One region of the Leuconostoc sp. JNUCC 76 genome, then DNA from elsewhere that is predicted to be linked to it. Evidence: riboswitches for the same ligand, from Rfam matches in the RefSeq annotation. Region 1 holds a riboswitch; the other holds the start of a gene.
What was found. Region 1 has a riboswitch for FMN ahead of ribD (bifunctional diaminohydroxyphosphoribosylaminopyrimidine deaminase/5-amino-6-(5-phosphoribosylamino)uracil reductase RibD). Riboswitches for the same ligand answer to the same signal wherever they lie in the genome.
Positions count from the first base shown of each region.

Region 1 (4,426 bases):
CTGCACTTTATCCGGATTATTTGTTAATAAGCGAATTTTCGTTAGTCCTGATATTTTTAGAATTTCGGCAGCCTTTTTATAGTCCCGTTCATCCGGTAGATACCCTAAGTGAACATTCGCATCATACGTATCAAACTTATTTTCTTGCAACACATAACTTTTTAGTTTTTCGTGGAGTCCAATACCACGACCTTCTTGACGAAGATAAACAAGAGCTCCACCCTGTTTGTTTATTATTTTGAGCGCTTCTCTCAGTTGAGGACCACATTCACAACGTTTTGAACCAAATATTTCGCCGGTTAAGCACTCGGAATGTAGGCGAACTAAAGGAATTTGATCAAAACTACGACTACTTTGAATGAGTAGCTCTGGTTTTTCTTCTTCATTCACGCTGAACTCCGTCAAATGAAAATCACCATATTGAGTTGGTAAATATACCGTTGCCCCCTCATCAATGCCTGATAGCTTTTGATTCTCTCGATAATTAATTAGATCCTGCATTGATAATTGAAACATATCGTGTTTTTGCGCTAATTCTTTAAGTTCTTTTTCTCGAGCCATTGTTCCGTCTTGTGCCAAAATTTCAATTATATACGCCACTGGTGGCACACCAGCTATTTTAGCTAATTCAACAGCTCCCTCAGTATGTCCCTGTCGTGTCAGTACGCCACCATCTTCAGCGACTAATGGGAAAATATGACCAGGCGTCGCAAAGTCAGCAGATGTTGTACTTAAATTAGCCAAATTTTTGATTGTGGCAGCACGTTCATACGCAGAAACGCCCGTCGTGCTGTCAATATGATCAACGCTCACAGTGAACTTTGTCCCAAATTTTTCAGAATTATGCGTCGTCATTTGGTCTAACCCGAGTTCATCAGCACGAAATTTAGTGATTGGTACAGCTAGAACACCTCTTGCAATTGAAAGGGCTTCATTGACTGTAGCTGCCGTCGCAAATGATGCTAAACCGACCAAATCTCCTTCATGTTCTCTTGTTTTGTCATCGCTCAAAATAATCAGCTTACCTTTTTTCAGCTCTTTAACTGCTGTTTTAACTTTTTCTGTGCTACTTGTCATTATTATTTTCCTTTCATTAAATATTTCGCCAAAATATCGGTTTCAATATTTACCAAATCATGTTCACATAATAATCCCAAAGTTGTTTTGATTAATGTAAGTGGTATTAGACCAACTTGAAATACATCATCTCTCGTTTGAACAATGGTCAGGCTCACACCTGATATAGTAACTGAACCTTTATTGACGATCTGATTTATTAGCTGACGGTCTGCTAATTTAAAAGTTAACAACGTGGTTTTTCCACTGTACTCTTTTTTGACTACTTCAGCTGTCTGATCTACATGGCCCAAAACAAAATGGCCATCAAATCGGTTGGAAACTAAAAGTGCTTTTTCCAAGTTTACTTTTTGACCAACTTGATAGAATTTAACAATGGTCGTTTCAAAAGTCGGTACCATAATGTCGAATTCAGCAAAATTTGATTCTAGCCGATTAATTGTTAAACAAATACCATCAACCATAATGCTATCGCCTACTCTGCTATCAGAAAAATAGTCTTCGGATGCAGCAATTTTTAAGCGCATTTCTTTATCATTACGATGATGGAGGCTTATCAAATGGCCAACTTCTTGTGTAATGCCTGTAAACATACTTACACTCTTCCTTGCTTGTTTACATATATTTTTTTAACAGCATTACCAACATACAACTGCTTTTGTGGTTTTTGATTGAAAGATATTCCTTTTAGTCCGCCCTCAGGTAAAATTTTATTTGTGGTATAAATCAACATTTCTTGCCATAAATTATGTTTCAAAAATGAATAAATCAAGCTTGGCCCGCCTTCAACCATCACAGATTGAATATTCTGTTTCGCTAAATCGATTAATATGCCTTTTAGTCCGTCTGATATTAATTTGGCATAGGCGCATTGCTTTGCAAAATTTATATTTTCGGTATATATTAACCAATTATCCGAAAAATCAAAATCTGTATCTCTTAAACGTCCACGTCGATCAATCACTATTTTCATTGGTTGTCTGTGATTAATGTTAATATATCTAACTGTTAATTTAGGGTGATCGATCAGCATTGTTTCACTACCTATCATAATTGCACTTTTAGATGCACGTTCTTTGTGAACATCAACATCTGCTAAAAAATCTGTTAGTTTTGTCTGTTCTCCAACTATTTTAGTAACAAGTCCATTTTGAGACATTACTGACTTTAACTGAACATAGGGTAATTGCTTGTTGAAAAAAAAATCGAAGGCTGGGTTAATAAGTTGATATTCTGTCGTATTTAAAACATCTACAATAATTCCAGCATCTTTTAAAATTTTAATGCCTTTGCTATTATTTGTAGGATTAGGATCCTTTTTACCAATCACAACACGATGTAATCCCCATCTTTTAATCGCTTCTGCACAAGAACCAACTTTTCCACGCGAAGCACAAGGTTCTAATGTAACATAAAGTGTTGCTCCTAAAACCTGGCTCTTATCTTTTACGTGGTTAAAGGCATTGATTTCCGCATGCTCTTCCCCAAATTCTTCATGATATCCAGTGGCAATAATTTTATTCTTTTTGACAAGAACCGCACCGACTCTAGGATTTTCAAAAGTTTTGTAGGGTAATCCCCTGGCTGCTTCATGAGCAGCCAAATTCATCCATGTTAAATCATTCATAGCTTACCTCCTGAATTTTTCAGGACAAAAAACCCGATGCGTTAAAAATACACATCGGGTTTATAGTAGTTTAGATTAATTCAAAAAAACCTAGACACAGCCAAAGCGGCTTTGCCTAAACTATTTTAAATCTTCTCCCATCCAGACTCTAACTGTCGGTCACAGAATTTCACTGTGTCAACCACGAAAATATCGTAGGTCACGGACTAAGGCCATAAGCCATCACCGTCGGTCGGGAATTGCACCCTGCCCCGAAGATTAAATTATTTAACACTGCTAATTTATCATTAGAATTCTACAATGTCAATCAAAAAATAATTCCTATATGCTTGAATTCATAAAAATTATTAACAAAAAAAGACTGCCTAAAGCAGTCTTTTTGTTTATCCTTTTTCTCTGACTAGTGGGCAAGAAGCACATCTTAAAGCCCCATCTAGCAATGAATGCCATGTAAATACAATAGGAATAACAGTATACCCTTCTCGTTTCAAAGCTTCTTGCAAGGCTGTATGCCTTTTTTGTACAATAACTTTTTTAGGACCAATCACCAAAACGTTGCCACCCATTTCTTTTCGAGTTTTAGCATCTATATCAATAAACTTATAATCTTTAAGTTCATTTGGTAAATCCTTTAATACAGGTTTGTGAATAATAGCTGTTTTGGGACCAATAATAGTCATACAACAATCGAGATGCAAAATAGCATCGTCATTCAAGTAAACTGGAATAACTTTCCATGGTTGTTCAACGATATTATTCTCAAAATCCTCGTCTAAAATACTTTGCAACCATTCAACACCCGCCATGTTACTTGCATACTTACCAATGCCGACGAATACATTCGGATAATTAACGATGACATCACCGCCCTCAAGATATATTTTATCTTTTTGATTTATCGTATGAACTTGATTGTTCTTTTTAATTGCTTCAACGATTCTTTGATACCCACGACGTTCAATTTTTCGCATCTCAATTTGAACATTACCCTCGATTAGATGTTCACCAACACTCATTGTACTATCTCGGGCATACATTTGTCCCATACCATAAGGATCCTGTTTCGTCGGCGTTACTGCATCAACAGTATGTACTTTAACACCATTTGATTCTAGAATCCTTTTAAATTCCGCTAATTCATTTTGAAACTTTTTAGCAATAAAATTTGGTACTCTTTTACCGCGCAAGACTGTATAAATATGCTTCGTAACAAATTGCTTCCATTTTGCAGTATGGTCTTCTTGCTCAATTTCATGTGTGTCTGGAAAATACAACTTTGTTGCATCCCCAATAATGACTTCTTTTAATGGACCGTATTCGTTATAAACATTGATTTTCATTTTTTCTTCCCCGTTTCATTAGACATAAACAAATTCTAAATGTACAAATTCATAATATGTTTTGAGTTCTTCTAAAATGCGTACTTTTTTATCTCGCAATAGTGCCGCATTTATTTTTTCACTTGTATCATCAATTATTACTTTTATTGAAAAATACATCCCTGTTTTGTAAATATGACATTCATGCATTTTAATGTCACGTCCTAAATGCTTTGTTAGACAAACTTCAAATTCATTTTGAATCTTTTCATCAATCAAGCGTCCCCCACAAATTTCGTTAAATGCATTCTTCAATACTTTAATTGGTGTTGTAATTGAAAATAGAACCAGCAACACTGTTACAAAAAAATCACCAGTATATAATAAGAATCCCAAGCTAGAA
Region 1 covers NZ_CM132206.1:791,584-796,009, reverse strand. Annotated here, with positions in the region: gene ribA (GTP cyclohydrolase II) at 1-1,077, opposite strand, end outside; gene JNUCC76_RS04025 (riboflavin synthase) at 1,080-1,670, opposite strand; gene ribD (bifunctional diaminohydroxyphosphoribosylaminopyrimidine deaminase/5-amino-6-(5-phosphoribosylamino)uracil reductase RibD) at 1,673-2,704, opposite strand; FMN riboswitch at 2,830-2,967, opposite strand; gene JNUCC76_RS04015 (dimethylarginine dimethylaminohydrolase family protein) at 3,088-4,044, opposite strand; gene JNUCC76_RS04010 (cation efflux transmembrane domain-containing protein) at 4,063-4,426, opposite strand, start outside.

Region 2 (4,426 bases), 580 kb from region 1:
GCGTATAGTTCAAGAATTATTGGGACATGCGGATATTTCGACAACGCAAATTTATACCCATATTTCGAAAAAAAGACTTAGTGAAGTGTATGATGAATACCACCCCAGAGCGTAAAAATTATGTTGACACAATCAAGACAATCAGATGAAAAAACAATTATGGGTATTTTATCGTTGCTGCCAGGCCTACGTGAAATATCTCATTTAAATGCGGAAATAGCATGGTATCATGATAATGAAGCAAGATCTTTATATGTTTGGCAAAAAGAGTCCCAAGGACAAGTACTTGGTGTTCTAGGTGTTGAGATTTATAATAACAATATTGCTATAATTCGTCATGTTGCCTTGACCCCCGAGTCACGCAGTGTCAGAAACTACTTTGACATGATTTCTGATTATCAAGAGCAACATCCTGAAACCTTTTTAATGGGTACCTTGGATAATCAAAAGTTAATTAACAAATGGAGAAAAGCAACATCGCGCAAAACGGTCTAACAATTAAATTAAGTGACTTTGAAGGACCAATCGATCTGTTATTACACTTAATTAAGAAATCCGAGATGAATATTTTTGATTTGCAAATTGCTGACATTACATCTCAGTATTTAGATTTTATTCATGCACAACAGGCTATGCAGCTTGATGTAGCAAGTGAATATTTAGTGATGGCTGCTACTTTAGTTAAGATAAAGTCCGCTGATTTGTTACCAGAAGAAGAGCCAGATGATTATGCCGTAGATGAAGAGTATGCGGATCCACGTGAAGAGTTGATGCTACAATTATTGACCTACAAACAATTTCAAGTGGCAAGCGAATCTTTGCGTGAACGTGAACAATTAAAACAACAATCCTTTCCACGTACTCAAATGAAGGCTCCTGATAATTTGGAACATCCCATAACTTTAGCTCCTGGTTTATCGTTAGGAGATTTACAAACAGCTTTTGCTCAACTATTGCGGCGAAAAAAGCAGGAAAAACCTATCAGAAGGCATGTTACTGCGGAAACATATTCTCTAGAGGAAGCTGTTAACAACATCAATAAACATTTATTACAGCATCAAACAGGTGATATGATTTCATTTGCTTCTTTTTTTGATGATATTTATAAGCGGGAACATTTGGTAGTCACTTTTTTGGCGTTATTAGAAATGGCCAAAGATAGAAGATTAAAATTACACCAAGAACACCAACAACAAGAAATTTATGTAGAAATTGAGGCGTTTGGCGAAGATGAATAATTTAAGTCAAATAGAAGCACTATTGTTCGTATCTGGCGATGAAGGCATTTCCGTGAAAAATATGAGCATTATCACTGGATTTGATCGTTCAGCAATACAAGGATTGCTTGAAGAACTTGTGTTAAAGTATGATACTGATTTAAGTAGTGCATTACAAATTCGTGAAAGTGACGATGTGTATCGCCTAGTGACTAAACCGGAACTTGGTGGCACAGTAAAACAGTATTTTGATTCACCTGTAAATGCAACATTATCGCAAGCACAACTCGAAACACTAGTTATTGTCGCTTATAAGCAGCCAATTACACGTGTTGAAATTGATACAATTCGTGGTGTGCAATCCTCAGGGACTTTACAGAAGCTAGCATTAAGGCAACTAGTCCACGAAGTTGGCAGAAAAGACGAACCAGGACGTCCCATCATGTTTGGTACTACCGATGAATTTTTGGACTATTTTGGTTTGAAAAGTATTGAAGAACTACCTCCGTTACCTGATTTTAATATGTTAGAGTTAGGTGATGATATTGATGGAGAACTATTTACGAGTGCATTTGATGTACATCAATCAGAAAGTGAAAAAGAAAATGTCTGAAGAAGCACAGAGACTGCAAAAAATTATTGCCCAAGCGGGTCTAGCATCCCGACGGGGTGCCGAAGAATTGATCATCAAAGGGCGTGTTCAAGTTAATGGGCAAACTGTTACCGAATTAGGTACAAAAGTTACTGCAAATGATAAAGTACAGGTCGACGGTGCGCCAATTGAAGGGCGTGAGAAATTAGTTTATTACTTGTTAAATAAGCCTCGTGGGGTTGTGACAACCAATGATGATGAAAAAGGTCGTCGTACGGTGTTGGATATCTTAGAGGATGTGGATCAACGCGTTTATCCAGTTGGCCGTCTAGATTATGATACAACTGGTGTTTTGTTATTAACCAATGATGGTGTAGTTGCTAACCAATTAATGCATCCTAAAACTAAAGTCGATAAGACTTATGTTGCAAAGGTTGAAGGCATTGCAACTGAAGAAAAGTTAGCTCCTTTGAAACGTGGGGTGGTCCTAAAAGGTCGTAAAACTGCTCCAGCTCGCGTTTCCATTGAAAGAATTGAGCAGACAAAGAGAACAAGTATGGTCCGTCTAACTATTCATGAAGGTCGTAATCATCAGGTCAAAAACATGCTTGCGAAGGTTGGTCTACCAGTACAAAAGCTCAAGCGTGAGCAGTATGCCTTTTTTGATGTCACTGGTCTACAGCCGGGTGAGTACCGTAAATTAACAAGCGTAGAGATCAAACGCTTAAAGGCACAAGATTACAAATTGTTGCGTCGTAAGTAACACCGTGATACAATAAAATCAAATTTAATAATAACTTCAGGGTCGGGTGTGATTCCCAACCGGCGGTGAGACATGAATTTTCATGGTAAGCCCGCGACCTGCTTTTGCAGCTGATCTGGTCAAAATCCAGAGCCGACCGTAAAGTCGGGTATAAAGAAGTCTAAAAAAGAAAGTGAAAGCTGCATTTTTTGTTGTACCCTGACAAAATCTGTGGTTTTTTGTTTGCATTTACCTGTGGGTAAGCAAACAAGAGGAAAGAAATATGTCAATTGTTCCTGTAACGCGAGTGCAACGTACTACATTAATTGCAATACTAAGCGCTATTTCATTTGGTTTGATGCTGTTTCCCCAAGTGCCAATCATTCCAAGTGCTGATTTTTTAAAGCTAGATTTTTCAATCGTACCAGTTGTCATTGGCTTATACTGGTTAAATTATTCTGCCTCACTATGGATTATTTTAATCCGTACCTTGCTGAAGTTAATTCTGGCAAATGAGGGGGTTAACACTTATTTAGGATTGCCGGTTAATTTATTGGTTGTGTTAGCTTTTGTCACAGTTTTAAAAATTACAATGTTTAATCTGGAGCAGTATAGTAGTTGGCAAAAAAAAATCATACCGTTAATAAGCAGCACGTTTGTCATGACAATTGTTGCGATTGTTATCAACTGGTTTGTAGCTATACCTTTGTATGCGAGGTTTGCTAATTTCGACATTGCTAAATTCATTGGTTTAAAAAACTATTTTATTGGTATGGTGTTACCGTTTAATCTTATTGAGGGTATTATATGGTTTGTCGTGAGCATGATTATATTAAGGGCAATACAGCCACTACAGAGAAGGTTCCATTCTTAACAAAACATTATGAACAAAGTCGGTGTTGGTGTGGTAAAATTTTATGTGAACCAATAAAATGGAGGTCGTTTCTATGAACGATTTTGACCTAAACAACATGAGCCGCTCAAAGCGTCCCAAAAAAGATAAACTTGAACCAAAATTTTCCCGAAAGTCAGATTCAAAATTTCCGAATAAAGGGTTTCGTGTTCTGTTTGTTGTATTAGCGCTTGCAATTATATCTTTTGTGCCTGTGTATGGCATGATTGCTAATCAAAAATCATCCAAGCCACAAACGGCTGTTTCTTCAAGTGCAAAACGTTCATCAACCACTAAATCTACATCATCTGAATCTTCTGAATCATCATCCGAGTCAAGTGTATCAAGTTCTTCTGAAGAAGAATCAGTAAGTAGCAGTGAAGCTGCTTCAAGTGAGGAATATGCTAGTTCATCTTCTACTGAGCCGGCTGAATCAAGTTCATCATCAAGTAGTTCCACAACCACCACTGCAGTTTTGGGTACTAGTCAAACGCTGTATAATTTTGCGGTTACGCATGGGATGACAACTAGCCAAGTTATTGCATTAAATCCAGGGTTAACAGTTGACAATTACACACAGTATGCTGGCACTGCATTAAACATTCAGTAAGAGGACTTTTTATTATTATGACGAATTTTCAAGTTGCCATTGATGGCCCAGCTTCTGCCGGTAAGTCTACAATTGCCAAAATCTTAGCAACAAATCTAAATTATGTGTATGTTGACACAGGTGCAATGTACAGAACAATAACTTTAGCTGCAAAAAAGAACGGCATTGCTTATAATGATGAAGAAAAAATAAAAAACTTATTGTCACAAACGGAAATACGCTTTGAACCTAGTACACCAGTTCAACGTGTATTTTTGAATGATGTCGATGTCACGGACGAAATTCGTTCCACTGAAGTGACTAACAATGTATCTGTAGTGGCTTCTTTTGCGGATGTACGTTCTAATTTAGTCAATCGCCAACGTGAAATAGC
Region 2 covers NZ_CM132206.1:1,376,555-1,380,980, reverse strand. Annotated here, with positions in the region: gene xerD (site-specific tyrosine recombinase XerD) at 1-115, shown strand, start outside; gene JNUCC76_RS07000 (riboflavin biosynthesis protein RibT) at 121-495, shown strand; gene JNUCC76_RS06995 (segregation and condensation protein A) at 462-1,238, shown strand; gene scpB (SMC-Scp complex subunit ScpB) at 1,231-1,830, shown strand; gene JNUCC76_RS06985 (pseudouridine synthase) at 1,823-2,572, shown strand; FMN riboswitch at 2,601-2,737, shown strand; gene JNUCC76_RS06980 (ECF transporter S component) at 2,835-3,425, shown strand; gene JNUCC76_RS06975 (peptidoglycan-binding protein LysM) at 3,499-4,053, shown strand; gene cmk ((d)CMP kinase) at 4,068-4,426, shown strand, end outside.
Region 2: another riboswitch for FMN. It lies ahead of JNUCC76_RS06980 (ECF transporter S component); the one in region 1 lies ahead of ribD (bifunctional diaminohydroxyphosphoribosylaminopyrimidine deaminase/5-amino-6-(5-phosphoribosylamino)uracil reductase RibD).